3 regions of the Proteiniclasticum sp. genome follow, and region 2 is predicted to be linked to each of the others. Evidence: riboswitches for the same ligand, from Rfam matches in the RefSeq annotation. Region 2 holds a riboswitch; each other region holds the start of a gene.
What was found. A riboswitch is a leader RNA that binds a small molecule or an ion and turns the genes downstream of it on or off. The one in region 2 is predicted to bind cobalamin.
Positions count from the first base shown of each region.

Region 1: another riboswitch for cobalamin. It lies ahead of RTX25_RS12685 (hypothetical protein); the one in region 2 lies ahead of RTX25_RS05000 (anaerobic ribonucleoside triphosphate reductase).
Region 3: another riboswitch for cobalamin. It lies ahead of RTX25_RS11125 (cobyrinate a,c-diamide synthase); the one in region 2 lies ahead of RTX25_RS05000 (anaerobic ribonucleoside triphosphate reductase).

Region 1 is NZ_DAMBTF010000028.1:14,580-24,972, forward strand. Features, by position in the region: gene RTX25_RS12660 (Spx/MgsR family RNA polymerase-binding regulatory protein) at 1-212, opposite strand, end outside; gene RTX25_RS12665 (AAA family ATPase) at 213-3,245, opposite strand; gene RTX25_RS12670 (exonuclease SbcCD subunit D) at 3,242-4,393, opposite strand; gene RTX25_RS12675 (GNAT family N-acetyltransferase) at 4,503-5,006, shown strand; gene helD (RNA polymerase recycling motor HelD) at 5,079-7,352, opposite strand; cobalamin riboswitch at 7,587-7,769, shown strand; gene RTX25_RS12685 (hypothetical protein) at 7,945-8,337, shown strand; gene RTX25_RS12690 (hypothetical protein) at 8,318-8,884, shown strand; gene RTX25_RS12695 (hypothetical protein) at 8,970-9,221, opposite strand; gene RTX25_RS12700 (SH3 domain-containing protein) at 9,397-10,393, opposite strand, start outside.
Region 2 is NZ_DAMBTF010000006.1:96,622-107,014, reverse strand. Features, by position in the region: gene rho (transcription termination factor Rho) at 1-713, shown strand, start outside; gene nrdG (anaerobic ribonucleoside-triphosphate reductase activating protein) at 791-1,300, opposite strand; gene RTX25_RS05000 (anaerobic ribonucleoside triphosphate reductase) at 1,293-3,635, opposite strand; adenosylcobalamin (AdoCbl) riboswitch at 3,695-3,836, opposite strand; gene RTX25_RS04995 (Crp/Fnr family transcriptional regulator) at 3,919-4,575, opposite strand; gene hcp (hydroxylamine reductase) at 5,007-6,656, shown strand; gene RTX25_RS04985 (ABC-F family ATP-binding cassette domain-containing protein) at 6,792-8,684, shown strand; gene rpmE (50S ribosomal protein L31) at 8,784-9,005, opposite strand; gene RTX25_RS04975 (thymidine kinase) at 9,144-9,752, shown strand; gene RTX25_RS04970 (DUF1385 domain-containing protein) at 9,768-10,393, shown strand, end outside.
Region 3 is NZ_DAMBTF010000021.1:10-10,402, reverse strand. Features, by position in the region: gene RTX25_RS11165 (aminotransferase class I/II-fold pyridoxal phosphate-dependent enzyme) at 1-378, opposite strand, end outside; gene cbiB (adenosylcobinamide-phosphate synthase CbiB) at 380-1,357, opposite strand; gene RTX25_RS11155 (cobyric acid synthase) at 1,338-2,834, opposite strand; gene RTX25_RS11150 (histidine phosphatase family protein) at 2,848-3,429, opposite strand; gene cobS (adenosylcobinamide-GDP ribazoletransferase) at 3,426-4,178, opposite strand; gene cobU (bifunctional adenosylcobinamide kinase/adenosylcobinamide-phosphate guanylyltransferase) at 4,175-4,747, opposite strand; gene RTX25_RS11135 (hypothetical protein) at 4,738-5,505, opposite strand; gene RTX25_RS11130 (ECF transporter S component) at 5,492-6,025, opposite strand; gene RTX25_RS11125 (cobyrinate a,c-diamide synthase) at 5,994-7,397, opposite strand; cobalamin riboswitch at 7,485-7,675, opposite strand; gene RTX25_RS11120 (methyltransferase domain-containing protein) at 7,763-8,572, opposite strand; gene RTX25_RS11115 (helix-turn-helix transcriptional regulator) at 8,592-8,798, opposite strand; gene RTX25_RS11110 (DUF2975 domain-containing protein) at 8,811-9,287, opposite strand; gene deoD (purine-nucleoside phosphorylase) at 9,423-10,130, opposite strand.

The DNA of each region.
Region 1 (10,393 bases), on a different contig from region 2:
TTATCTTTCATCTCGAGATCACGATATACGGTCCCGCTTGTGTTGAGCAGCCTTTTAATCGGCAGACCGCTTTTTCTGTAGATTTCTCTCAGCTCATCCAGCGTCAGATTGTCTTCAATAATTTCCCGATACTCAAATTCCAGATTATGAGCCATGAGAAATTTCTTGGCTTTCATACATGTCCCGCATCTTGAATAGCATACCATCTGCATTTATATCCCTCCGTTAATTCTGATTCTGCTGCCTTTACCTGGCAAAGTACTCACTTCCAGTCTTCCTGGAATTCTGTCCTTAAGTTCGGTGACATGTGATATGATACCCACGATTCTGCCGGACATATTGAGTTCAAGAAGGCTCTCCAGCGCGTTGTCCAGTGAATCCTGATCCAGTGAACCGAATCCTTCATCAATGAAAATCGTTTCCAGATTCACACTGCCTTTATGACTCTCAATAAAATCAGAAAGCCCCAGCGCAAGCGACAGAGAGGCTTTAAAGCTTTCTCCACCTGATAAAGACTGTACATCTCTCTCTCTCCCAGTATACTCATCAAAGACATCAAGTCCAAGTCCTATTTTTTCTCGTCTGTTCTCAGTTTCGTTTCTTCTCTTGAGCTGATATCTGCCTTCGGTCATTTTTCTCAGTCTTTCATTTGCTCGGATGAGTATCCCTTCAAAGTAATACGACTGGACGAATGTTTCAAATCCCATGCCCAGATTGGCTGTATCATAAAGGTCCTGAATAACCGCAAGTTTCTCTTTGTTTTCAAGATATTTTACGTGAATTTCACCCAGCCTCTCATGGGAACGTCTGAGATTATGCACAAGAATTCCCGCTTCCTTCAGATATAGATTTTTATCTGACAGAGTCTGCTCTGTTTCCTGAAGATGGGTACGTATCGGAGCGAGATCTTTATGACGCAGAGTATCTCCTTTTGCACGGAGATTCTCATATACGCCTTTAGCCGCATTATATCCCTTGAAGAAAGATACAATTTCTTCGTCAATCTGGTCTATCTCTGAAACCTTATGTTTATTCATTTCATAGATATCTCTTGGTACTTCTGCTGATTCCAATTTTTTGAAGAACTGATCTTTTAACCCCTTAGCTGTTTCATGTGCTGAAATAAGGGTCTGGTTCAGTGCACTTTCCTGTCCGTTTAAGTTCTGGTCCTGATTGTAGCATTCCTCATAGCTCTTTTTTGCCTGTTCAAGTCTCAAGCTGATATCCGAAATGATCCGATCCAGTTCTTTGATCTGGGCACTCAGCCCAAAGGATTCCTTAGGGACCCCTTCATTCTGAAGCGAACGTATTTCCCCTTTCAGGTCATTGATCATGGCTTTTGCTTCATCACTCGCTTTGATGAGATCGTCAAGGGAATCAAGGTCTTTCCTGCAAACTCTGATCCTTTCATTGACAGTATCAAGGTTAGTGGTGCATCGGTTTACGGAAGTCATGTTTTCAGCAAGTTTATTTTCCAGCCTTCGGTATTTCTCTTTCTCATCGCCACCGATGATACGAAGATCATCCAGTTTAAATGTGTTTATTCCGTTCTCATCCCCCATGATGAAGATTTCTTCAAGCAGATCTTCATGATTTCTGATCCAGTTTTTCACATCTGACTTCTTCTCCTGAAGCGCTTTTTCAAGGTTTCTCTTCTTTTCTTCAAGATTCTTAAGTGTAATCTCATCAAACTCCTGAACGTCCCGAATGACCGAAGGATGATCAAGTGATCCACAGACCGGACATGGATCATTGTCTGTAAGTTCTGAACGCAGTATCTGAGCGTAGGACTGATTTCTTTTTTCAAGTTCATGAAGATACGCATTGCTTACAACATCAAGATTTCTTCCCAGATTTTCTTCTTCTTTTCTCAGTCTGATGATGTTATCTTCCACTTCGTCACGTTTCTGCGCTTTATTGAACAGTGTGACCATGGTCTTCAGACGGCTGCTCGACTCCTGAAGCTTCATTTTGAGTTCCATCTGACAGACCTTTTCATCATGAAGTTCTCGGGATGCCACTTTCTCATCCTCCATAAGAGCGGACAGATCCCGTTCTTTTTTGCGAAGAAAGGCAAGTTTTTTCTCGAATTCAAGTCCTTTCTGATTGAGCTTTTCCAGCTGAAGATTTGCTTCAGAGAGTCTTTTCGATTTCAGAAGCAGATCTTCCAACCTGTTTTTCTTCGTCTTCTTTTCATCAAGATTGATGGCTTCGTCGGTAACCGCTGTCAGAGTTTTTCTGCAACGATCAAGATACTGTGCAATCTTCTTTCTGTCCTCTGACAGAATTGTGATATCTGTCTGGAGCTTTCTGATTTCGCTTTCCTTATCAGCCAGCTGTTTTTCCGTATGGGTAATCATTTCAATCTTTCTCAGAAGTTTCAGTTCTTTTTCCTTGTCTTCAAAAGTCTTCTTCAGATTACGGTATTTACCGTATTCTTCACGCACTTTCTGGAATGTCTCGAGATCCGAATTGTTCTTCTGCGTTTCGGTGATTTCTTTCTCAATCTCTTTCTGCCTTTGCGTCAATTCGGAAATTTCCTTCTGCATATGGGCAATCTCTTCTTCAGCTGATTGAAGCATCTCCAGAAGAGCATCGGGTCCCATTTCGATGTCTTTGCCTTCCATCCCCGCTTCCTTTAGGATCTCATTGAATTTCATGACCAGTTTGCGGTCAGCTGCTCTTGAAGCGTCATAACGCTCTTTAATCATCCACTGCAGCTTTTCATACTGCTCTGTAGAGAAAAGTTTCTTCAGAATATCTGACTTGTCTTTAGTTCCGGCAGTCAGGAATTCACGAAATTCTCCCTGTGGAATCATCACAATTTTTTTGAACTGATCCAGATTAAGTCCGATGATCTGCTCAATCTCCGTATTCACTTCTTTGATTTTGACAAGAAGCTTCTCGGGATCGTTCTCGGTATAGAAATAGGCCTTGTTGACGCCCTTTGCAGTCTCCACTCTCCGGACATGATAAAGCTGTCCTTTGACTTCAAATGACAAAGAGACCTCCATTTCCTCGTTTTCCTCAGCCATCTGGCTTCTGAAGCACTTTGCCTTGGTTCTTGTTTCTCCGCTTCCTTCACCATATAAAGCGTAGCATACCGCATCAAATATCGAAGTCTTTCCCGCTCCTGTAGGACCTGTGATGAGAAAGATCTTGTCTTCGTATAATGGCCTGAAATCAATTTCCGTTTTTTCCTTGAACCCAAGGAAACACTTGATGGTCAGATCCAGTGGTTTCATAGAATACTCCCTCCTTCCAGACTTTCAACAATTTCTCGGATCACATCCAGGTTTGACTCTTCGATATCCCTGTCATTCTTCAGCCTGTAGAAGTCCTTGAAGAGTTTTGTGATGTCTTTCTTCTGAATGATGCTGTAATCCTTATACTCATTGAGAATCTTGTTCTGATCCCTTTCCCTCTGCAGTTCAAGGATATTGGGAAACTTTACGCGCAGACGCATCATGGGCTCCAGAATCTCTTCTGTATCCTTAAGGATCACTCTGATATAATCTTCCGGATTACCCGTATATTTCATGTTCATTATTTCATTGAAGCTGCCCTGCAGGGTCACCACATCTTTTTCCGGAACCAGAGGAATCTCCTTAAGATCGACTTTCCCGTCTTCATTCAGTTCGATGATGCTGATGCTTTTTCTATGATTTTCTTCAGAAAAGGAGTATTTCATCGGAGAGCCTGAGTATCTGATTTTCCCCTCCACAACCCACTGAGGTTTATGAAGATGTCCTAGAGCCACATAATTGAACGGCTCGAAGACGTTGGTGCGGATATAGTCATGTCCGCCCACTGAAAGAATCCGCTCGGATTCGCTTTCAACAACCGCCTCTTTGTTTGACCCTGCAACAAAACCGTGATAGACAAGCACCTTTCTGTTGGTGTTCTTCTTTACGCTTTCTTTGAATATTCTTTCATAAACAAGTGTGTCATCCCTGAAAGTTTCAAGTTCATAGATTGTCTTGAGATTAGCCGTGTCCCGATATGGAAACAGATAGATTTCCACAGGTCCGAATTCATCCTTTAAGGTGATGCATCTCAGAGGCCTCTTTACGTTGTTTTCCACTGTAAGTCCCTTATCTTCGAGCAGTGAGTTGAGAAATCCCACTCTTTCATGGGAATCATGATTACCTGTAATGAGGATGTTCTTCTTCCCCAGTCTGACGAGCTCTGTGAGAAATCCGTCGTTCACTTTTACTGCATCTTCCCTTGGAATAGACCGGTCATAGATATCCCCGGCTATGATGACTACCTGTGGATCCTCTTCTTTAATGACATTTATAATCTGATTCAGCATTTTTTTCTGGTCCGCCAGTAATGATACGCCATTAAAGTATCTTCCGATGTGTAAATCCGCTACGTGAAGAATTTTCATATCTATAATGCTCCTTTCATCTGTTAACTTAAAGTTTAGCTGAATTATTTTGACAATACAACGCAATCCTACCTAAAATATAGTAGAATAACCTTAGGAGGTGGTGTTCATGCCAAAAAGAATTCGTATGAGTCTCAGGTTAAGTGACGAACCTATGGTTTTTTCTCATGAGCTCGTTCCTGCGGAATTCTCCTATCTTGAGGTCATGGCAGATGCATTTCTAGATGCCTACAGAGATACCGTCGATTACGAGGGGGAAACCCTCACTCAGACCATCGACGAGATCACACGGGTTTACAGGGGCTGCTATGGACCCTTCATGCAGGATTCTTCATTTCTCCTCATGGAGAATGATCAGGTCAGCGCAGGAGTCCTTGTCTGTCTTTATCGTGATGAACCCACCATTACATACACCTTTACCCGTAAGAAAGATCAGAGGCTCGGCTACGCCACGCTTCTTATAAACCGCGCAGCCTTTGAGCTGTATAAAAAAGGCTTCCACTCGCTCTACCTTTATGTCACAGTAGAAAATACAGATGCACTTAGGCTTTACGAATCCATGGGGTTTACAGAAGTACCTATAACCACTGTGTCTGATATCAATATTGATTAACATATTTTGGCGAAATAAGAACGTTTCAGTGAAATATCAAGACCGCATTCAGAGGAATGCGGTCTTATTTTTTCAGTCCTGACTGAAATACGGATTACTGCCCTCCAGGAAAAGCACAGAAAGTCTGTGCATTGCTCGTGTCATGGCAACATAGAGCAGTTTGGCATCCAGCTCTGTGATTTTATATGCATCATTCAGATTCGTTACAATGACTCCATCGAATTCAAGGCCTTTTGCAATGTGCGCAGGAAGGACCACATACCGTTCAGTGAAGTGAACTGCCTTTTCGCCGATCAGGCTGATGTCAAGGTCTTTTGACTGCTTGAGAGCTTTATGCAGATGAGCGGCATCTGCTGCAGTCTTCGTGATGACAGCAATGGTTGTATATCCTTCTTCTGTCCATGCGTTCATGGTGTTCAGAATTCCTCTTATAAGATTTCTTTCACTCATGTATGCTTTAACAGCAGGTTTTTTGCCATGTCTTACAACCGGCTTTGCCAGGGTCAGATCTCTGATGGGTGACCTTGTGAGCACTTCGTTTGCAGATTCCATAATTTCAATTGTCGTACGATAACTCTGCAGGAGTGTGAGATAGTTGGTCTCTTCTTTAAAAATATGATTCTTGAGGTATGTCCAGTCACTTATGGACCGGTACATGTGAATCCCCTGAGAAAGATCGCCAAGTATTGTGAATCTGTCGGTATTCAGGATATTTCTTAAAGCATAGAACTGAAAATCACTGAAATCCTGAGCTTCGTCTATAACCACATACTTCACCCTAACTGAAGACTCCACTCCATAGAGCCTGCTGTGCATGTAGGCCAGCGGTGCAAGATCTTCAATTTCAAGCTCCTTGGTTCTCGCCCTTCTGAGGGTATCTTCGACCACGTACTGCACAACTTCAAAGTCTTTTTCCTCGACAAAACCTGAAATGAAATTTTCGTCCGTCATCAGCTGAAGATAATAGGTGAGGGTATCCTCATAATCCATCTTCCTGAAATAGTCACGAATGAGATTCTTTCTGCTCTTTTTCAGCTCACCGATTCTTTCATCCCTCATTTTCATCAGCTCTTTCAGCTTTCCTCTACGCTCTTCAGATGGAGCTTCTTTAAGCCTCACTCTGTTCATCCTGTTCTCATAGATATTTTCCACTTTCGAAATTCTGCTGCTTACAGCTTCCTTGACCTTACTTTCCAGATACTGTCTGATCTGATCGATCCTCTTGAAGTATGGCAGGTAGGTATAACTGTTATGAAACATATCATCAAGGTATTTTCGGGTATAGAGCACGTCCCCATCAAAGATGAAATCCTCATCCGGAAGAAAGTGCTCACCGAGATTTTTCAGATGTTCTTCAAGGATATCCCTCATCACCATGCTGTTCTTGAATGCTGATGCTCGGATCCTTATATCAGTTTCCTTCTGACTGTCACTGCGAAGAAGCATGGACAGTTTTTCGTTCTGATCTGTCAGCTTGAAGCGTTGACCAAGAATTTCCATCATGAGATCAATAAACGTGGTCTGCCTGACCTTCTCTGCGCCAAGTTCAGGAAGTACACCTGAAATATAGTCAAGAAACAGATTGTTCGGTGCAATGATGATGAAATCCTCAGGACTAAACGAATCGGAATAGGTATAGATAAGATAGGCAATCCGATGAAGCGCAATGGTTGTTTTACCGCTTCCTGCTACGCCCTGAACGATAAGCGGTTTATGGATGTCTGCTCTTATGATGTCGTTCTGCTCGGCCTGAATGGTGGAGACGATGTCCTTCAGCTTGTCACTGGCATGATTTTCCAGTGTCGCCTGCAGAAAGGTATCAGACATGGAAATATCCACATCCACAAAATGCTTAAGCTCTCCGTTTTCAATGGTGTACTGCCTTTTAAGATGAAGATCGATTTCAAATTCTTCTCCATAGGCGCTGTATCTCGTTCTGCCTAGTCTGCCATCATAATAGACACTGGAAATGGGCGCACGCCAGTCGACAACCAGCGGTGTGTCCATAGATTCATCAAATAGAGATATTTTCCCGATGTATATTTCTTCCAATTTGTCCTTATCCGACTGCCTGATATCCATTCTGGCAAAATAAGGGTGATCCTTTGATCTCTTGAGCAGGCTGAAATTCTGCTCAAGTGAATCCAGAAGTTTTGTATTCAAAAGTATATTCGCATAGCTGAGGCTGCTGTCCATATCATCAAGCTCCGTAAAAGCTTCTCTCATATCCTGTCTGTATTTCAGTCTTTTATCCACAACAAGTGATATGATTCTAACGATATAAGATATGGTCTCTTCAAGCCTTGCTGTTTCTTTCTCATAATCTATATGTTCCTTCATAGACATTTTATCCCTCTTTTCGTTTTGTCCATTGTCAGTTAAGATCTCTGATGTATCATATCGATGAAAATCTGACAGAAATCAGTATACCATAGCAGGTCACCCTTGGCATTCCTTCTTACAGTGGTCTCCTCGGAAAATGATAATTTTTTATCCGAATCAGTGTAAAAACTACCTGTTTCACACACTGGAACTTCTCGTTTTATCTGATATAATGGACTTATAAGAAACACAATAAAATAGAATTTTAATCATATAGGTTGCCACGATAGCATCTTGGCACTAAGAGGGAAACAGGTTAAGCCTGTGCGGTCCCGCCGCCGTAAGACTCTTAAGAGTTAATTGATCCACTGGATATTTCTGGGAAGGATAACTCTTTTACATAGTCAAGCCGGAAGACCTGCCTATATATTTTTGAGAATCTCCTCACGGGTCATGAGGTGTCAGAATAGATTGTGTATTTGTTGAACGATCTATTTGCAGCACCCATAAGGGTGCTTTTTATTTTCCCCTTGTACACCTTTTCTCTAAACACCTTCTGCTTTATTGTGTGGATTAATTATTCGTTTGTACGTCAAGTACAGCAAGGAGGAAAAACATGAACAAAAAAATCACATCGGTGCTGATCATTCTGGTGCTGCTCTTGGGTGGCCTGGGCGTTTACAAGGCACTTTCACCAAAAGGTGAAGAAGGCAGCAAAGAAGTCACCATCAACATCATCATTGAAAGTGAAGACATCAGTTTCAGTGAAAGCTTCAGATCTGATGAACTTTACTTGGAAGGTCTGCTTAGACAGTACAGTGAAGAACTTCAGCTCGAGACAGAAGAAACACAGTATGGTCCAATGCTTATCGGACTTAAGGGGTACAAAACAGATATCACGAAAGAATTTTTCAACATTAATATCAATGGGGAAGATGCCATGGTAGGGATAAAAGAAATACCAGTAAATGATAAGGACGTGTACACTTTTGAAGTTAAGGGATTCTAACTTCACCGTCTGGGATATCGTCCTCATCCCACTCCTGAGCGCCACATTGACCGCAGGGAAAATGGCGCTGGTATTGATCCCTAATGTTGAAATTGTCACTCTGCTCTTTATGGTTTATGCTTCGGTATTCGGATTCAGAAAGACCTTTATCGTTGCACTGATTTTTTCAACTACAGAAATCTTCTTTTATGGCGTGCAGACATGGCTGCTGGTTTATTACTTCATCTGGCCGCTCCTGATCGGAATTTCTGCACTGCTTCATCGAAGGACGCATTCAGAATGGCCATATGCCATCACAGCCTTAATTTTCGGACTCACCTTCGGCTTTGTCTTTGCGATTTTCGAATCCTTCTTTTACGGAATTTCCTATGGAATTGTCTACTGGACAAGAGGCATTCCCTTTGACCTAATCCATGGAGGATCCAATTTCGTTGTGGTACTCTTTCTTTTCAAACCTCTCTACAGCCTGCTTACAAGGCTTAGAGACAAGTACCAGCCTCACATGAGGCCTGTAAGATGTGAACAATCAGATAGAAAGTTATTATAAGAAGTAGAACCGGGTCTCTGGATTATTCCAGAGGTCCGGTTCTTTACTATAGGATGATATGAGGGAGATTAAGATGTTAACGTGATTACCAGATCATAATGTGGAGTATCCCCCACAGAAGAATCAGAACAAGGCTGAAAGTCTCCATTAATGTCTGGTTTCTTTTCTTTGTAATAGCCTCATTAAGAGCTGCAGCAAGCATAAGTACAATGCCCGTGATCATCATTACAGGTTTTACCCGCGTATGTTCAAAGTATAAGGATGTTATGAGAAGCAGAAACCCTGTTGAAATCAGAATGAATCCGGTATTTTCTTTAAAGCTGATCTCATTTTGCACACTAACACCTGCCCTTATTTTCTGATTTCCATAATTCTATCATAATTAAGGCATGAAAAACCCCGAACTTCTTCGGGATTTTCCCCCTTTTTATACGAAAATCAAAATTATTTTATTTAAAAAGAGGTGAACAGCTGTCCACCTCTTTTTTCATTTCCATATTATTCATACGATGTTAAGGCGCCATCTGAGGCACAGTCTTGAACGTATAGCCTCTGCTCTTCAGTGTTTCGATCATTCTTGGCAGTGCGTCTACTGTTTTCTGATAAGCGATGTGCATCAGTACGATATCTTTGTCGGTGACGTTATTCAGCACTTTATTCGTGATGTAGTCCTTAGTGATGGTTACCCCTCCCGATGACTCAGCCCAGTCAATGGTGTCTATCGACCACATTACTGTGTACTTGTAACCCTGTTCTCCTGCAATTTTCAGCACTCTGGAATCATACTCCCCAAACGGTGGTCTGAACTGATTAGGTGTGATGCCCAGATAATCTCTGAAAATCTTCGTCGACTGTACAAATTCATTTCTGATTTCACTCTCTGTCATCGTCTTCATATGAGGATGAGTTAAGGAGTGATTCTGGATACTGTGACCTCTCTTAAGAATCTCTTTTGCTAAAGCGAGATTGTCTCTTACCCAGTATGCTCTCAGGAAGAAAGTTGCCTTGACGCCATAACGGTCGAGCATATTAAGCAGTGGGATTGTCGTCGCATACTCCCAGCCCGCATCGAATGTCAGTGCAATCTGTTTGGAACTTGAAGTAACAAGACCTTTCGTGATGACCGTAGATGACGCGTAGGTTCCCTGCTTAACTAAATAAGCGGTATGTGCATATCCGGTTTTTCCTGCATAAGTCACTTTTGCCCAGCTTCCAGAAACACTTAGTACCGTCACCTTGGCTCCTGAAGGCATCACTGCGATAATGCTGTAGCTGGTTCCAGGTCCGCTTCTGAGATTCAGTTCTGCCGTAGTGATTCTGATATCTGCTGATGTCGGTGGATGAGTAGTCGTGCCTGCCGGCTTGAGGTAGCTAAGTGATGCATACCCTGTGCTGCCGCCGTATGTCACTTTTGCCCAGCCGCTGCTGGTACTTAACACAGTCACCTGTGCACCGTTTGGAATAACTCTGATGATGCTGTAGCTTGTGGCAGGTCCGGTTCTCATATTA
Region 2 (10,393 bases):
TGAAGAAGATTGCCCAGAACATCGCACTGAATCATCCCAGCATCAAAATCATTGTTCTCCTTATTGATGAAAGACCGGAAGAAGTTACGGATATGCAGAGAAGCATAAATGGGGAGGTCATTTATTCCACATTTGATGAAGAACCGGATCATCATACAAAGGTGGCCAGAATGGTTCTTGAACGCGCCAAACGAATGGTCGAGCAGAAACAGGATGTAGTCATTCTTATGGATTCCATAACAAGACTTGCAAGAGCGTATAATCTTACAGTAAATCCCTCTGGAAGAACACTCTCAGGAGGGCTTGATCCTGCAGCGCTCATTATGCCTAAAAAGTTCTTTGGGGCCGCAAGAAACATTGAAGAGGGCGGAAGTCTTACAATACTTGCCACAGCTCTAGTGGATACGGGATCAAGAATGGATGATATGATTTTCGAAGAGTTTAAAGGTACAGGAAATATGGAAGTGCACCTTGATCGAAGACTTCAGGAAAGAAGAGTCTTCCCTGCTATCGATATCTACAAGTCAGGAACGAGAAAAGAAAATGCCCTTCTGTCAGCAGATGAGTATGAAATGACCATGAATATCAGAAGACAGATGAATTCAAGCGGAAGTGCTGATCGGGTTACAGAGGATCTTATACGGATGATGAGTCAGTCGGAAAACAATGATGATTTCATCAGTCACCTGAAGAGCACTCAGGTATTTAAATAGTAAACACAAAAAAAGACTTTGAGCACATCACACGCCTAGCGGGTTACTCAAAGTCTTTCCTATTCCTAAATCTTCTGTTACATCCTATATAGCACAGGCTTCTCCGTTTTCAGTGTTTCTCTCATATCAAGTATTCTCTGATTGGATGAACCTTTAAAATTAAGATCAAACGATCTTTCAGATTCAACAAAAGGTCCATCGATGAGCACATCGATTTCATGAAGAAGCGGTATATAAAGATCCCTTTGCTCGAGTAGTCTCTCAAAGGTAAATCCTGTATAGGCCATGATCGTAAAGTGAGGATGATGAGGAGTGACTTTTTTTCTGATCAGAAGCGCCAGCTGGTGGAAAGCTTCAGCCTGGAAGAGTGGATCCCCTCCTGAGAACGTGACACCATCCAGGAGAGGGTTTTTCAGAATGAGATCAATGATTTCCTCATCTTCAATCTGGTAACCGCCTTCAAAGGAGTGGGTTTCGGGGTTGTGACAACCAGGGCACTTATGTGCGCAGCCTTGGGCAAAAATGACCAGCCTTAATCCTTCACCATCGGTAATTGACTCTTTGACAATACCTGCAATTCTAAGCATTATTCTGACCTTTACCATGAACCACTCTGTCCCTGACTTCGCTGAGCTTTGCATTGTTGAACCGGTCAAGGGAGCCTACCAGATAACCTGTGATTCTTCTGATTCTTGTAAACGGCACATCTTCTTCGGTTCTTCCGCATCTTGGGCATACATCTCCTATGATTCCATGATGACCGCATACGGGATCGAAATCCACAGGGTGATTGATGGAACCATAGCCGATACCGGATTTCTGCATGTGTCTTATGATTTTCATGAATGCCTTGGGGTTTTTCCCAGCGTCACCATCAAGTTCCACGTAGGTGATATGGCCTGCATTTGTCAGTTCATGATACGGTGATTCTATGTCGATTTTTTCGAATGAGGTCACAGGGTAAAAAACCGGTACATGGAAGCTGTTGGTGTAATAGGCTTTGTCTGTGACTCCTGAAATTTTGCCGAACTCTTTCCTGTCTAAAGCGACAAACCGCCCAGATAGACCTTCAGCGGGGGAGGCGATGAGTGAGAAATTCAGGTTTCTTATCTGGCTTTCCCGATCCATCCTTTCTCTCATGTGAGAAACGATCTTAAGACCGAGTTCTCTTGAATGCTGATTTTCTCCGTGATGAGCACCTGTAAGGGAAACGAGCGCTTCCGCAAGGCCGATGAAGCCTGCTGAAAGTGTACCGTGCCTCAGTACGTTTTCCAGGGTATCTTCAGGAGCGAGCTCTTCACTGCCTCTCCATACACCCTGACCCATAAGGAAAGGAAAGTTCTTCGCTTTTTTCGCTTTCTGAATGCTGAACCGGTCCAGAAGCTGGGAGACCACAAGATCCAGTGCAAGATCAAGTCTCTCGAAGAATTTCTCTTCACTTCCTTCTGACAGAATGGCAAGTCTTGGAAGATTGATTGAGGTAAAACTGAGATTGCCTCTTCCGTAGGGCGTTTCAAGAGACGGGTCTGTGACATTCGATATGACTCTTGTCCTGCAGCCCATATATGATATTTCAGATTCGGGATCATTTTCTCTGTAATACTTTAGATTAAATGGTGCATCCTGAAAAGAGAAATTCGGAAAGAGTCTCTTGGCGCTGACGGCGGCTGCCTGTTCAAACAGATCAAAATTTACTTCGCCTTCATTGAGGTTTACGCCATCTTTCACTCTGAATATATGAATCGGGAATATTGGTGTTTCACCATTTCCCAGCCCTCTTTCAAGAGACAGCAGAAGATTCTTCATCACCATTCTGCCTTCAGGAGTTGTATCCGTACCATAATTTATGGATGAGAACGGAACCTGTGCACCTGCCCGTGAATTCATGGTATTCAGGTTGTGGATAAAGGCTTCCATAGCCTGATAGGTTTTTCGGTCCGTTTCTAGCATTGCTTCATTTCCTGCAAAGGTTATGGCCTTCTCAATCATTTCCTTGCTTAGACTATTTTTTGTGAAGTGTTTTCTAAGCGCCTCTTCAAATTCCTGTGTATCTCCCATGCGGTTGTGGATACCTTGGATCATTAAGTTCTGATTTATTGTCTTCAGTTCGTTTTCGTCACAGCTTACGGAGAACAGTGACAGCGCTTTTATCAGATTCTGGTTAAACTGCTTCACATAGGTCTTGCGGACACCTTCCGCCATGGCATAGTCGAAATTCGGTATGCTCTGCCCGCCATGCTGATCGTTCTGATTGGACTGTATGGCGATACAGGCTAAGGCGCTGTAGCTCAGAATATCCTGAGGCTCTCTCAGAAAACCGTGTCCTGTGGAGAATCCACCTTTAAAAAGCTTTTTCAGATCAATCTGGGCACATGTTGTGGTGAAGTTGTAGAAATCCATATCATGGATATGGATGAGTCCCTCTTCGTGGGCTTTTGCATGCTCCGGATGGAGGACAAACAGCTTCGTAAAGTCTTTAACTCCTTCTGAACCGTATTTCAGCATGGTGCCCATGGCTGTGTTTCCATCTACATTGGCATTTTCTCTTTTCAGATCATCATTTTCAGCATCTTCAAATGTGATGCGTTCATAGATCTTCATAAGATCTGATTTCATCGATCTTGTTCTGCTTCTGTGGTTTCGGTATAGGATATAGGCTTTTGCCACGTTGAAATAGCCTTTGGTCTGAAGGGCAAGCTCGACAAAGTCCTGAATCTCTTCTACGACAGGCAAAGACCTGGCATCCTTACTGATCTGCTCTTCTACCCAAAGGACGAGCTCGGTTATGGATTCTTCCGTAAAGGGCATCTTCTCAGCCTGAAAGGCTCTCGTGAGTGCTGTTGCGATTTTGCTTCGGTCATAGGGCAGGACTCTACCGTCTCTTTTCTGCACATTCAGAAGGGTGAACTGTCTGTTTTCCATATTGTACCTCCAAAAAATAAAGTGGATCTTTCTTTACAGGCAAAGAGAGATCCACTTTTCAGCAGACCTGCTTTATGCGACGTAAAGCGTGGCTGAGCGTCATCAAGGCAGCAATCTGGCTTAGAGAATGATCTCTTACAGTGGCGGCACCGCACAGGAATCTAACCTGTTTCCCTGCTCTTGCGACGATAATATTCAATATATTGTGTTGTTACAGGATTACTATACTACATGTTGTGTCGGTTGAAAAGTGAAATCTTATCTACATGTCGTATTATTCACACTACAGTATGAAGTCCTCAGGGGCTAGAATAGTTACCTCACTGCCTTTGATGCTGATGAGACCGTCTCTTTCCATATTGGAAAGTTCCCTTGAGACAGAGGGTCTTGCCACCTTGATGATTTCTCCGATTTCGGTCTTCTTATGTCTCATTTTAAATCTGGCATCTCCTGCAAATTCCATCTCTTTGGAGAAGTAGATCATGAGCCTTGAGCGAACATCGTTGTGTGCCAGTATCTTTATCTTGTTCTTCAAAACGAAGATATGATTGGAGAGAAAAGTAAGGTAGTTGAGATTGAATGTACTGCTCTCTTCCAGCATATGCTTCATCTGTGCAAAGGGGATAAAGAGTACTGTGCTTTTTGTAGTGGTGACAAGGGTAAAGGGATATTTCGCGTGACTGGTAAAGAGAAGAGGTGCGCCGAAACAGTCTCCATGTCTGAAAACGTTGATGGTCAACGCATCACCGCTTCTTCCATACTGCTGTATGGTCAGTGTTCCATCCAGAACAAATCCGATGGTATCACACGATTCCCCTTCCTCGATCACGATCGTGTCTTTTTCGTATGTTTCCTGTATGCAGTTTGTAAAATCTAAGATTCTATTGATTTCTTCTTCACTCATATTTCTGAATAAAGAATTCTTCTGTAAATTAATCATATTGATTTGCATGCTTTTACCTCGTCATATTTTTCAGGCATATGATATTCTTCATATCCGTCTATTATAAGTCAGAGCTGCCTCAAAGGAAACTGCCATTCTCTTATATGCTGCTGCATTCTCATAAACTATCTGCATATCGTAAAAAATATTATATTTCATAAAGTGTAACAGATGTTACAGTTTTATAGTTACTGTTCTATTATAATCATCTCGTAGATTGATTGAAGATCTCAGTCATAAGCAGAAATAAATCAGCATTATCGGAAATCCGATAATCTTACTTCTAATAAACTAAAATATCATAATAATATTAAGAAATCACTCTAAATAATTGTGAATTCTTAGGTCAAGGATAATTACATTTATTTATCATTTTAGTTCGTAATTCAGCAATTGTAAAACAGTTCACATCTTAAGGAGGAATAAATATGTCAATTAAAGATCAACAGGCCATGTTCTGCTATCAGTGTCAGGAAGCGTCAAGGGGTACCGGGTGCGAAATCATCGGTGTCTGTGGAAAGAACCCTGAAGTGGCTAATCTGCAGGATCTTCTGATCTACACCATCAAAGGAATCTCGCAGATCGTAGTTAACGGAAAACTGGATGTCACCGCGATAAGCGAGATCAACCATGAAGTGATCAATTCACTCTTCATGACCATCACCAATGCAAACTTTGATGAAGCGGCTATTGAGGGTCAGATCAACAGGATGATCGGTTATAGAGAGAGCCTGAAATCAGCAGCGGGTCTTGATAAATATTCGGACGCTGCTTCATTTGCTGTTTCAGATAGGGAGTCGATGCTGAAGAAGGCGAGACTTGTCGGTGTACTTGCGACTAAAGACGAAGATGTAAGATCTCTTAGAGAACTGATCACCTACGGACTTAAGGGTATGGCTGCATATTCACATCATGCGCTGAATATCGGAAAAGAGAACGAGAGCATATATGCCTTTACTTATGAGGCTCTGGCTGCAACACTGGACAATACATTGTCTGCAGATGAGCTTGTTGCCCTGACACTGAAGACAGGAGAGCTTGGAGTGAGTGCGATGGCGCTTCTTGATGATGCCAACACTTCCATGTTCGGTAATCCTGAAGTGACAGAAGTCAACATCGGCGTAGGCGATAAACCTGCTATCCTGATATCAGGACATGATCTTACCGATCTTAAGCAGCTTCTTGAGCAGACAAGGGGAACAGGAGTGGATGTCTATACCCATAGTGAAATGCTTCCTGCTCACTATTATCCTGAGTTCAAAAAGTATGACAACTTTGTGGGTAACTATGGAAACGCCTGGTGGAAACAGGTCGAAGAATTTGAATCCTTCAACGGACCGGTACTCTTTACGACAAACTGTATCGTTCCGCCTAGAAATGAAAGCCTGAGAAATAGAATCTTTACAACAGGTGCTTCAGGATTCCCAGGATGCACACACATCGAAGCTGATGAAAATGGCATCAAAGATTTCTCTGCAATCATCGAAATGGCCAAGAAGCTAAAATCACCAACAGAAATCGAAACAGGAAAGATCGTCGGCGGATTTGCTCATGCACAGGTCATCGCACTGGCAGATAAGGTAGTGGATGCGGTGAAGAGCGGCGCCATCAGAAAGTTTGTCGTTATGGCAGGATGCGACGGAAGAATGAACTCCAGAAACTACTACACTGAATTTGCTGAAAAGCTTCCACAGGATTCAGTTATCCTCACTGCAGGCTGTGCAAAATACAGATACAACAAGCTTCCATTGGGTGACATCGGCGGAATTCCTAGAGTGCTTGATGCAGGACAGTGCAACGACTCCTATTCCCTGGTTGTCATTGCGCTTACCCTAAAGAAGATCTTCGGACTTGAGGATCTCAATGATCTGCCTATCGCATACAACATTGCATGGTATGAGCAGAAAGCGGTCATCGTTCTTCTGGCACTGCTGCACCTTGGTGTCAAGAATATTCACCTGGGACCAACACTACCTGCATTCCTCTCACCTAACGTGGCAAATGTCCTTGTTGAAAAATTCGGAATCAGCCCAATCGGTGAAGTGGATGAAGACATTGAACTCTTCATGGCACAGTAATCTATGATACAAAAGTTCCTTCAGTCGATGACCATATCGTCTGAAGGAACTTTTTTTTGGAGGATCGCTTCTACCAAAGATTTTGGAAATGATGTATGATAATGGGTAGATTAAACCTAAGAAGGAGAAATCACATTGAATATCATTACAGTAGAGAACTTAACGAAAAATTTCGGGGAAAAGAAACTCTTTGAAGAGGTCAGCTTTACCTTTACAGATACAGATAAAATCGGAATCATAGGGATAAACGGTACAGGGAAATCAACGCTGCTGAAGGTGATTGCGGGAATCATTCCACCTGATGAGGGAACTGTGCAGAGAGTGGGTAAGATTCGTGTGGAATACCTTTCACAGGAGCCCGATTTCAGCGATGAACATACAGTTCTTGACCAGGTGTTCAGCGGAGATTCACCAGAGCTGAACACGATCAGAGCTTATGAAGAAGCTCTTGAGCGCTCAAGTTCTGAACCCGAGAATAAAATCCATCAGAAATCGCTGATTCAGCTGACGGGGAAAATGGACAGTCTGGATGCCTGGGGTATGGAAGCGGAGGCAAAATCCATCCTCACAAAGCTTGGTATTACAGATTTCCATAAAAAGATGGGTGAACTTTCAGGTGGACAGAAGAAAAGGGTGGCCATGGCCACTTCACTTATCGCGCCATGCGATCTGCTTATTCTTGATGAGCCGACAAACCATATCGATAATGATACGGTGGCTTGGCTCGAGAAATATCTCAAGGAGCGAAGAGGAGCTCTCCTCATGGTGACCCATGACAGGTACTTTCTTGAGAGGGTGACCAACAGGATTCTTGAAATCGATCATGGATCAATTTACAGTTATCCCGTCAACTATTCCAAATATCTGGAAATGAAAGCATCAAGGCAGGAACTTCAGGAAGTGGCTGACAGAAAAAGAAAAAAACTTCTGGAAAGTGAACTTGCCTGGATCAGAAAAGGTGCGAAGGCAAGAAGTACAAAACAGAAAGCCAGAATCGACAGATATGAGGCACTGAAAAATCAGGAAGGTCACTTTGAGGATAATGAAGTGGAAATCAGAACGGTTTCCTCAAGGCTTGGAAAGAAAATTGTGGAAATCTCATCTCTTTCCAAAGCATACGATGAAGATATACTGCTTAAGGACTTCAATTATAATGTTCTAAAAGATGACAGAATCGGAATCATCGGTCCTAATGGCATCGGCAAGTCAACCTTTCTTAAGATGATTGCAGGACAGGTTGCGCCGGACAAAGGCACAATAGATGTGGGTGAAACAGTGAAAATCGGATTCCTGTCTCAGGAATATACCATCATGAATGAGGAGATGAGAGTCATAGACTTCATCAAGGAAGCCGCCGAAATCATCGAAACGGTAGATGGATCGGTCACTGCTTCTCAGATGCTGGAGACATTCCTGTTTCCACCATATGAGCAGTGGACCCCCATAAACAGACTTTCAGGTGGAGAGAAGAGAAGACTGATGCTACTCAGGATCCTTATGGAAAAACCGAATGTGATTCTTCTGGATGAACCGACCAATGATCTGGACATCGCAACACTTTCGATACTGGAAGACTATCTGGAAAACTTCCCTGGAGCTGTCATCACAGTTTCACATGACCGTTATTTCCTTGACCGCGTTGCTGAAAAGATATTCTTCTTTAAGGGAGACGGGGATGTTCAGATCATATTCGGAAACTACTCGGATTATGAGGAGAAGAAGGAAGCGGAGGAAAAAGAAGAGGAAGAGAAAATAGTCAGGGAAACTCCCCAGAAAGTGAGACAGAAGGAGAAGGCAAAGAAATTTTCCTTTAAGGAGCAGCGGGAGTTCGATGGCATCGATAAACGGATCGAAGATCTGGAAAATAAGATTGCTGAGCTTGAGGGGGCCATAGAAAAACATGCTACAGATTTTGAGAAGCTGAATGAGCTCGTGAGCGAAAAGGAAGCGGTTGAAAAAGAGCTGGAAGAAGCAATGGAGAGATGGACCTATCTCAATGAAATGGCTGAAGAGCTGGGGCTGATATAAGAAAAAGGAAGGATCTTTGCGGTGTCTTTGCGAAGATCCTTCCTTATATTAAGATAAAATAAAAAAGGACCAATAATGATCCTTAATTAAATGAAGATTCTATTCTTCTTCGTTTGTAGAAGTGATGTTGAACTTCTTCTTGAAACGATCAACTCTTCCGCCCACATCAACAATCTTCTGCTTACCTGTGAAGAATGGATGGCACTGAGAGCATATTTCAACCTTAAGTTCATCCTTTACTGATCCAGTAACGAATGTGTTTCCACATGCACACTTAACAACAGCTTCAGAGTTGTAATTTGGATGTATGCCTTCTTTCATTTAATTCACCTCAATTTCATTGTTTTTTAACTCTTCAATTCTAACACTTACCCGGCAAGTAGTCAACTATACTTATGGATTATGATGAGGGTAGATGTTATAATAGATGGGGTATTAAGGAAGTTAGGAGAATTTGAGATGAGCAAACTTTATTTTAGGTACGGAGCAATGAACTCAGGAAAATCCACCAACCTCATGCAGGTTGCTTATAACTATGAGGAAAGAGGGATGAAAGTCAAGATCTTCAAACCTCAGGTAGATGCAAAAGGCGGCAACCAGCTGGTTTCAAGGCTTGGAGTCGTCAGGGATGCGGATTTCGCAGTAAGTGATGAGGATAACCTCTATGAAGTTACCGAGAAATGGATACAGAGCGAAGGCAAAATCAACTGTATACTGGTGGATGAAGTCCAGTTTCTGAAAGAAAAGCACATAGATGAACTTCTTCAGGTTGCAGTTATTCTTAAGGTACCTGTGATATGTTATGGACTAAGAACAGACTTTCTCATGAACGGCTTTGAGGGAAGCGCAAGGCTTCTTCTGCTCGCGCACAGCATTGAAGAACTGAAAACCATATGCACCTGCGGCAAGAAAGCGCTTCTTAACGGTAGGAAGATCAATGGTGAATTTGTATTCGAAGGAGAACAGGTTGCCATCGATATGGTGGGAAATGTTGAGTACCAGTCTCTTTGCGCTGACTGTTATTTCAAGTTCAGAAAGAAAATGCAAGAAAGAAATAAATCAAAATAAGGAATTGGTGAATAGATGAGAAACACAACTGTAGGGGGACAGGCAGTCATTGAAGGCGTTATGATGAGAGGCCTAAAGGGAATTGCGACGGCTGTACGAAGTCCTGAAGGAGAGATCGTGGTGAACCACGATGATACTAAGCCCCTCTCCATGAAATATAAAGTACTGAGATGGCCACTCATAAGAGGTGCTGTCGCGCTGGTCGATTCCATGAAGATTGGAATAAAGAGCCTCAACTGGTCCGCATCGATATTCGGTATTGAAGATGAACCCTCAAAATTCGATAAATTTCTGAAGGATAAATTCGGAGACAAAGGGGAAAAGATCATAGAGACCCTGACCATGATTTTCAGTCTGAGCATCAGTGTACTCCTGTTCTTTGTTCTCCCCACACTGATTACAGGGGTACTCAGAAATTATGACCTACCCCATATCGCCCTGAATGTCATTGAAGCGGTGATCAGGTTGAGCATATTTATCGGATACCTTTACGGAATCAGCAAGATGAAAGATATCTACAGGGTGTTTCAATATCATGGCGCGGAGCATAAAGCGATTATCTGCTATGAAAATGAGATGGAACTTACCGTGGAAAATGTGAGATCCTGCACAAGATTTCATGAAAGATGCGGAACCAACTT
Region 3 (10,393 bases), on a different contig from region 2:
CCTTAGTCTTCCGCAGCGGTCATACAGGATCACTTCATTGAACCTGAGCCCTGACAGCTCTGCAGCCCTTCTATATTCAGAGAATGTTGGTGCTGCAATGATCACACTCTCTACAGGCAGTGCCTGCATGGCCTTGTAGATGACTTCTACTGCACCATTGCCAAGAACGATAGCCACTTCATCCTCACTCTTCTCTATATAGTCATGGATGGAACGGGTCAGTTTGCGATACATTCTATCGGGATATCGGGTCACAGAGGACAGTTCACCAAGCAGCACTTCTTTAAAGCTTTCTGGCACCCCTAGGGGATTGATGTTTGAACTGAAATCCGTCATCTCATCTGTATATCGATAGATATCGCCACCGTGATAATTCATTTTAGACCCCTCCTTTCATGTATACCCTAATGATGGCACCGCTGATGCCAAGAAACAGCACAGCTGCAGTCTGCATCATTCTGTTTGTCCTTCTGATATCCTCAGGTTGCGGTTCTCTTTTTCTTATTCCGATATAGGGTTTATGTACGAGCCTGCCGGAATATATGGAGCTGCCACCCAGCTGGATACCTAAAGCCCCTGCTGCCGCTGCCTCTGGGTGTCCCGAATTTGGACTTTTGTGATTTCTGCAGTCTTTTCTCCATGTCCTGTAGCTTTCTTTTCCTGAGTAACCCAGGAGATATGAAGAGGCAACCATAAAAAGCGCGGTCAGTCTTGCAGGGATGTAGTTGAACAGATCGTCCATCTTCGCCGAGACATACCCAAAGTACCTGTATTTATCACTGGTATAGCCCACCATTGAATCTAAGGTGTTTACAGCTTTATAGGCCCACATAAGAGGCGCACCACCTATGAGTCCATAGAAGAGAGGCGCAATCACACCATCAGAGGTGTTTTCTGCAACGGTTTCCACAGTCGCCAGAATAACGGATTCGAAGCTTAGGTTCCGGGTATCTCTGCCTACAATATAGGAGAGCCTTTGCCTTGCCTCATCTATGTTCTGACTGCAGACTGCATGATAGACATTCATGCTTTCTTTTTTCAGTGATTTCGCTGCGATCCCCATCCACAGGAGAGCGATGTTTACTGCCTGGTAAGCCAGCGGGTGGATGGTGAGTGCGATCATCATAAGGCCGATTACAGATAATAATGTGACTGCTATGGTACTGATCCACAGGAGAAGTCCCTTGGCTTTTCCTTTAGCCTCTGTATCAGAAATGTTGTTTAACTTCGCCTCAAACCGGTCAATGTAGTATCCGATTGCCATTACAGGATGACGGAGATTCTGAGGATCACCAAAGGTGAAGTCCAGGATCAGGGCCGCTGTGATAACCCTGAAATCAGTTGTGAAGAACAGCATATAGAGCCTCCATGTCGATGTTTTTCCGTACGGTTTCCGCCAGTCTTTCGAGTTCATTTTCACGATGCACCCAGAAATCAGGTATGTTCTCTTCATGGGGTATGAATCCTTTTCTTAAACAGATATAGGAAAGTAGCGCTTTAGTGAAACCTGCATTGTCAAATATCCCGTGAAGATAAGTACCGAGGACACCATTTTCTTTGTCGAGCACGCCCTCAGAAGTCTCGATTATCTGAGCATTGTTTCTCTCTGTCAGTCGATTAAGCGGTACATATTCGACGCCATGCTCACTCTCGCCCATGTGGATTTCATACCCTCTGATTTTTGCATCAGTTAAATAGCTGTTCCCGCTTACAAGAGATGTCTTCTTCACCTCCCTGAATGTGGTGACCATATCGATGAGATTCATCCCCTCAGTCTCTTCCTCATCGGACTCTACACCATGTCTGTCGATGATCTTCCTGCCCAGCATCTGATATCCTCCACATATGCCCATGACGACAGTTCCCGCTTCATGACAGGCGAGTATCTTATCCTCCATACCGCTAGCTTTGATGCTTTTCATCGCTTCTACAGTAGACTTCGTTCCAGGGAGAATCAGAAGATCCGGCGTACCAAGCTCATCGCCTAGATCAGCAAAACGGAGGTTGACGTCTCTGAAAAGGGATAAAGGCTGAAAGTCTGTAAGATTGGAAAGATATGGAAGTTTTATGATGACCACATCAAGCCTTGACCCGCTGCCTCTTGAAAACTTCGACCAGTCGACCACACTGTCCTCATCATCAAGATCATGGCTGAAGTATGGCACAGTTCCGAGCACTCTTATGCCAACGAGCTTTTCGATCTGTTCGATACCAGGCTGAAGAAGAGTGATGTCTCCTCGAAACTTGTTGATGATGATTCCTTTTATTCTCTTCCTTTCCTTTTCCGTGAGCAGCATGACTGTCCCGTAGATGGAAGCGAAGACGCCACCACGATCGATATCTGCCACAAGAATTACAGGTGCATCAACCATTTCAGCGAGGCCCATATTGACGATATCGTCCTCTTTGAGGTTGATTTCCGCGGGACTTCCTGCACCTTCAATGACGATGATGTCACTTGACTCCATAAGCCTGTCATACGCGTCCATGATGACTTTTTTCAGTTCAGATTTGTGAAGAAAATAGTCCTTGGCATTCATGGACTCATAAACCCTTCCCATCACAATGACCTGAGACATCTGGTCTGTGGAGGGTTTCAGTAGAATAGGATTCATTTCGACACGAGGCGCAATTTTACAGGCTTCAGCCTGAAGGACCTGAGCACGTCCCATTTCATATCCATCCATGGTCACATGGGAATTGAGAGACATGTTCTGGGATTTAAAGGGAGTAACCCGGAATCCGTCTTCGGTAAATATTCTGCACAAAGCTGCAGTGAGGATACTTTTTCCGACGGATGATGAGGTCCCCTGAATCATGATGTTTCTATTCATTTGTGATTCTCCTCTATACATTTAGTCTGTTGATCGTGCAGTGGTCCTCATATCGTTCAAGGATGCTGTATTTTCCAAGAAGAAAGTTGAAATTCCAGAAAAGACTGTCACTGTCAGAGAGGAACAGGGAGACAAGGAGCTGGAGCACACCTTTGTGCGCCACAATCAGCATCGTTCCCTCTTTCTGCATAAGGATCTCTTCATAGAATCTCCTTACTCTGGTGTAGAATTCGGTGTATTTTTCGCCTTCCGGAGGAGCTGTATTTCGATAATCCGCAGACCACTTTCTGAACTCTTCAGGATCTCTTTCACTGCACTGTCTGAAATCCAGTCCTTCCCACCGTCCAAAATCAAGTTCGCTGAGTTCATCAAGTACATAAGGCATTCTTTTATCTGTTATGAACCTGGCTGTATCTACGCACCTCTTCATGGGACTTGTGTAGATCTCATCAAAATTGACCTTTGAAAGAGATACGCCTAATGCCTTGGCCTGAAGAATACCCTCCACATTCAGCGGGCTGTCGGTTTTCCCGAAATATACACCAAGACCGTTAAAATCCGTTGTTCCATGCCGGACGAAATAATATGTTGTCACAGAAGATTCACCCCTCTTTCAATCAGGATGTATATTGGAATATAGGTCAGTTCGGCCATCTCGTTCAATGCGCCCAATGTGTCACCAGTAAGACCGCCGAGTATCTTATCCAGGCGCAGCCTGAAGAGCGCAGTGAGTACAAGTGTTATACCCAATGCCGCGATCCCGTTTAACCCAAGGAAAGCGAATGTGATGAGCATTCCGAGAATACCTGAGGCAACCGATTCGATGTCTTCTGTTCTTCCGATGAACAGATTACCAAGACCATCCTCCCTCGCGTAGCGTGACCCTAGCAGCATAACGCTTATGGCTGTTCTTCCTGCTACGGGTAGAACAATCACCATTAACATAAATAGACTGCTTTCCACTTTAATTAAAAACTGGTATTTGACGAATATCGTAAAGATCAGAGCCAGAACGCCATGGGTACCGATACGGCTGTCCTTCATGATGAGAAGCATTTTATCTCTGCTTCTAGCTGAAAGAATACCGTCCATAGTATCTGCAAGACCGTCAAGATGAAGGCCGCCCGTTACGGCTGCTGCAGAGAAGATCATAATGACTGCAGACACTTCTCTTCCGAAATATCGCTCCGCGGCATAGGTGGGTAGGCTGACCATGATCCCGATAACAAGACCGATCAGCGGAAAAAACACGACACCGCGGCTAAACTTCCTCCGATCAAATGGGACTTCCTTCCTAATCGGCACTTTTGTAAACAGCTGAAGCATCAGAAGAAAAGTGTTCATGATTTGTCTCCGCCTTTGATCATCATTGGTATACCCGATACGACCAGATAGACCTCATCCGCTTCTTTTGCGATCATCTGATTGATTCTTCCTGCCATATCTCTGAAGTATCTTGAAAATGCGGTTTCCGGAACAAGTCCCATCCCGATTTCATTGGTCACCAGAATAAACCGGTCTGTGATACTTCGCCCGGAGCGAAGCAGTTTCTTTATCTTAAGGATTGTCTCAGATTCAAATGTGCGCCAGAATTCTTCATTAACTTCTTCTTCGTTGAAGCTTTCAATGGAGAAAAGAAGATTTGTCAGCATCACAGTGACGCAGTCAAGTAGAATTCCGTCATAAAATATACCTGATTCAGACAGTTTCTCAGCTAGATGGTCATAAGCTTCCAAGGTTTCCCATGTTTCTGGTCTCTGATTCTTATGCAGTCTAATCCTTTCTTTCATTTCCTCATCATAGGCAACTGCTGTGGCAATATACAAAACATCGGTCTTGTTCCACATTATATTTTCGGCAAAAGTGCTTTTACCGCTTCTTGCACCACCTGTGACTAAAGTGATTATTCCCAATTGTTCTCACGTTCCTCTCCGCATATAAATTCTCCGATGATCACCATCGGGATTGCGAGGTCTTTCTTCAGCTGTTCCAGATGGTCTCTATGAAGAGTGATGAGTGCTGATGTTGCGGGTCCAGCTGAAGTATAAATATCATGAGTATCTGTATCCCCTTTTTCAAAAATCAGACTGGACCTTTGCTCAAGTTCCGATATTTCATGAATGATTCCGCCTGAACCCGCCGGTATGATCTCATGAATATAATCCTTACCGAGTATTTTTTTCAGCGCCTTAAGACTGAACCGACCGGCTTCATCACCATCTAGTACACCCTGACCACAGACGGGTAGGCCAACTGCCACGGCAACATCATCTTTCCGAGTTTCAGGAAACTTGAATTCCTTTGTGCTGATTCTGCCTAGGAGCGTAAGTCCCATTCCTGAGGATATAACATGGATATTCTCTTCAGTGCTTCCAGTGATTTCGACTCTATCGTGAAGATCGAAAATCTTTAGCGCATCTCGTATACCATGTATAATTTCGCATCCAGTCGGATCCATTTCCACAGACAAGGTATTGGAGAGAAAAAAGGGATAAACCCCAATGGACAGCATTTCCATTAATGCAACCTGAGCTGTGTGAAAGCCTAATGTCCTTGGATCTGTCGTGATGATGTCTCCTGATTTATCGCCAATACCGCCCGCACTGTCGCAGGATATGACAAGATAGCTTTCCTCATCCCACGGAATCAGATTCAGATCACGATACTTCATGTGTTTTCTCCTGTCTCATATAACGTACGACTGTGCGGTAAAGGAGCAGTCCGCCCAGGACATTCACTGCTGATGTCAGTGTCAGAGGCACAATCAGCGCATAAAACATGATTTTACCTGAAAATCCCAGACCCATGAGTGACGCGACATAAGCTGCGCCTAATGTGCTCACAGGTCCGTTGAATAAAACACCTGCTGCTGCTGCCATGATCTGATTTACGTTTTTCGCCAGATAGCCAAAGAGACCTACAGTGACGCCCATTGAACATGCAACGAAAAGGTGAAGGGGAAGCGTCATGGGAAACCCACTGGTCAGAGCAGTCAGAATGTGTCCAGAAACTCCTATTGCCGCACCAGGCAAAGGTCCCAGCATAAGTGCACCATAATAGGCTGGAAGTGCATCCAGGGCAATAGACCCCTGGATCTTGATGAGTGATCCCAGGTAACTTAATGCGATAAGAAGACTCATCTGTACAAGCATCTGGTTTTTAGTCTGTTTTCTGATTTGTAATGTTTTCATTTCTTGACCTCCTCGATTCATATATATCCCTCGCGATTGACTTAACCGCTTCAAGATTGCTGTAAAAATGGATGTGTACATAAGCACCATGAACGTTCCCTTTCCTTTGTCCGCATTTCCAGCTTACTGGGTTTCCCAGTTCTTTGGGCTTGCTCAGTGAAAGAGACAGAGATGTCTCAGCTGGACCCGTCCACCTCGAATGATGAAATTCATGCCCCTTGAAATTAATTCCTGTTTCAGTCCGCACTTCAGCATATCCGAACTGCTGAAGGGATTTAGTCATTTTGCAGTATCCATCAAAGAACCCTGTCATTTTATGGAACTTTCCTTCGGAGTCTTCAATTCCTTCCATAAGATACATATATCCACCACATTCGGCATAAGTGTCTATGCCTCTATCAAGTGCAGCCCTTATGGAATCAAGAAAAGTTCTGTTACTGGATAATTTCTCACCATACAGTTCAGGATATCCGCCTCCAATATAGATCGCATCGAGATTATCCGGGAGCGTACTGTCATGGAGAGGGCTGAAAGGAATAATTTCAAATCCCATGTATTCGAGAAGCCTGATGTTGTCTTCATAGTAGAATGAGAACGCTTCATCTCTCGCTACTCCAAGTTTCAGATCTTTGCAGATATTTTCAAGAAACGCTCGTGGATCGATAGAAATATTTTGAGGTACTTCTTCATAAACTTCAGATACTTCTTCAAGAAGATCCAGATCGATGTGCTGTTCGATAAATGAAGCAGCCTCGTCCATGAGACCATCGATATTCTCGATTTCCTCCTGCTGAAATAGTCCTAAGTGGCGAGAAGGTACTTTGAGCTTAGGATTATTCGGCAGATATCCGAGACAGGGAATGCCCGTTGTCCGTGTGATGGCTTCCTCGATCAGTCTGAAATGGTATTCTGAAGACACATTATTTACAATGATCCCTCTTATGGGGACGTTACGGTCATATTCTTTGAATCCCAGAACAACAGCTGCAGCTGAAGCTGCCATATGAGATCCATCCATAATGAGAATGACCGGTGAATGAATGACCTTGGCCAGATGAGCAGTGCTTCCTGTAGATCTCTCATCACCCAGACCATCATATAATCCCATAACACCTTCAATTACAGCGAAATCTCCTTCATTTCTGTGTAGCCCATAGATAAATTTTGTATTTTCTTCTCCGGTCATCCATAAATCCAGATTGACGGAAGCTCTTCCTGTAGCAGCATGATGAAAACCCGTATCTATATAGTCAGGACCGGTTTTAAATGGAATTACCTTTCTGCCCCTTCTTGCCAGTGCTCTCATTATGCCCATGCTGATCGTTGTTTTTCCCACTCCGCTGCTGATCCCTGCAATTATCACCCGTTTCATGTAAACCTCCAAAAAAATAAACACATGGAATAATCCATGTGTTTTTTGCAAAAGAAAAAACTCACAAACCTCCCTCCGAAGCTATGAAATATTCATACTACGATAGGCAGGTCTCCTGACTTACAGATCTTCTTACTCTCTTCACCTTCCCGAGCATTGCTCAGTGGTTACTGAAGATTTCATCCCTGTACACAGTAGCGGGGGCTGTAGAGGATTCAAACCTCTTTCCCTTTTAAATCTCTGCTTGATGCAAAGATACCTAAAGTACTATTCAGTTTTAATTTATATTCTTAGTATAGTGGCATTGACTACATAATGTCAAAGGGATTATTTGATCAAAAATGAATAAAAAAGTATCAGCTCTTTTATTTCATGGATGATTTTGCTGTAACATACAGCAGATGATTGCTTCTCCCAATCATTTCCGGCTTTTCACAGATATGGTAATGATACTTCAGATACTGATCATAGGACTTCTTGTCCAGAGTATTGATTTTATCCTCCAAAAGTTCTGATACGCCATCTGAAGCGATCTCATGAAGTGTACTAAGCCCTGCACCAGCTAGAATTTCTCTGCACTCCTCAACAGTATAGAATACAAAAGGGAAGTTTTTCACTTTGAAGCTTTCATGATCATAAGAATCATCGGTAAAGAAATCATTTCTGTAACTGAACTCTGTAAGAATAACCATGTCATTGCTGATAAATGATACAAAAAGCTTTCCCTCAGGCTTGAGCACTCGTTTTGCCTCACTCAGACACAGGTTCCGATATTCCATGTTTTCAATGTGGTAGAGCGGCCCAAGCAGAAGAACAGCATCAAAAGATGAATCTTGATACATCGAAAGATTGATGGCATTCCCCTTTATCAGCTTAAGTTCCATATCATTTCGGATTTTCTTCTCAAAAGCTCTTATATTTGACTCTGATAATTCCAGTGCATCAACAGAAAAGTTCCGTTTTGCAAAATAAAGACTGTACTCACCGGCGCCGGCACCGATATCCAGAATCTTCATTCCTTCCTGCAGGTATTTTTCAATATAGCGGACAGTTGTCAGAAACTCCACTCTTGCAGCCTGTGACCCGTTCAGCCGCGTATCTTCATTGAAAATCTCATATGTCGCTTCAACTCTCCTGAATTCATCATCGATTTTTCTGATCTGTTCAAAATCCATATACATTACCTCTCTCACTTTAATTTTCTCTATACTCGAGGATATCCCCTGGCTGACAGTCCAGCGCTTTACAGATTGCTTCAAGAGTCGAGAATCTGACAGCTTTGGCTTTACCTGTTTTCAGATTCGAGATATTGGCCATGGTAATTCCGACACGCTCTGAAAGCTCTGTAACACTCATTTTTCTTTTTGCAAGCATTACATCCAAGTTTACGATTATACCCATTATATCCCCTCCTTAAACAGTGAGATCATTTTCTTCTTTGATCTCCAATGCCTTACGTAAAAGTTCCTCCAAAATGCCGCTGATCAGACCCAGCATAAGAGATGCGAGCATAATGATTATGGCAAGCAGTCCTATTCCAGGTGAAATATCGACCAGCCTTGAAAGCACGATGGTTCCAGCAAGATACATGGCTGAAATGACAAATGCACTGTTTCTGATGTTTTTCAGATGCTGAACAGATTTACGCGAAAACGCGTCATTCACTGCTACTCTTCTGCTGAGCCTGAGTCCTTCAATTATGGCAAAGAGAAAGGGAACCAGCGTCACATAGATTCCTGCAAGAAGCGGCCATTTCAGATAAGCCCACTCAGGAGCTTCTTCTGCAAAATAAGCCGCAGTATCGGGCAGCCAGAATATGGATAGCAGCACTATGCAGAGCGTAATAAACAGGACACCGATCTGGAATAAGGAAATAGACATTCTTTTCATCAGTACACCAACTTTCATAAATTTTATTTATTATATTCATATCATAGCATTAAATTTATCGATTATCAATAAATTTTTATTAATTAACTAAAAAGAAGAAGTGCTCAGCACTTCTTCTTTAACCTTCTGATTGAATTATGCCATTGCTACTGCGGTCTCCAGTGCAATCTTCATCATTTCCTTGAATGTTTCCTGTCTTTCCTGGGCTGTTGTTTCTTCTCCGGTAATCAGACTATCTGAAACTGTAAGTAATGTCAGCGCATTGACGCCTGCAAGAGCGGCCTCAGTATATAGTGCTGCAGCTTCCATTTCCACACCTAGTGTTCCTGCATCCATAAAGAGCTTTGCTGCCCCAGTTGTATCATAGAAGATATCTGAGCTGAGGACATTGCCTACATGAACGTCGATACCCAGTTCTTTTGCTTTGGTATATGCAGTGTGCAGAAGTTCAAAACTTGCGGTAGCTGCGAAGTCCATACCTCTGAATCTGTTCTTATTGATCGATGAGGTCGTTGAAGCTGAACTGGCCAGGATAACGTCTCTAATCTTCACATTTTCCTGCATAGATCCGCAGCTTCCAACTCTCATGAGGTTCTTGACCCCATACTCATGGATCAGTTCATGCACATAGATGGAAATTGATGGAATACCCATTCCTGTACCCTGTACAGATACTTCTAAACCCTTATATGTGCCTGTATAACCCAGCATACCTCTGACATCATTGTACTGTTTCGGATTCTCCAGAAATGTTTCTGCAATGAATTTCGCTCTTAGCGGATCACCTGGTAACAGAATCGTCTTGGCGATATCGCCTTTTTTTGCTCCAATATGTGTTGACATAAAATCCCTCCAAATCTGTTATTATGAAAGTGCTTTCCCTTTACATTCGTATAAAGGGGGTGTCACCTTCAAATATATTATCTCTCTTATTTTAACATGTCTAGCTGAGAATAGGTTAATGGAAAGAAAACATCTGGAGAAAAATTCTGCCCCATCTGTCGGAATGAGTCGGAAATGGAGATGGATAAAATTCAGAAACACATCGTTAATATTAGAACTTAGTGTAAAATTATTGTTGGTTAAAAGAAAAAAGAGAATAGCTC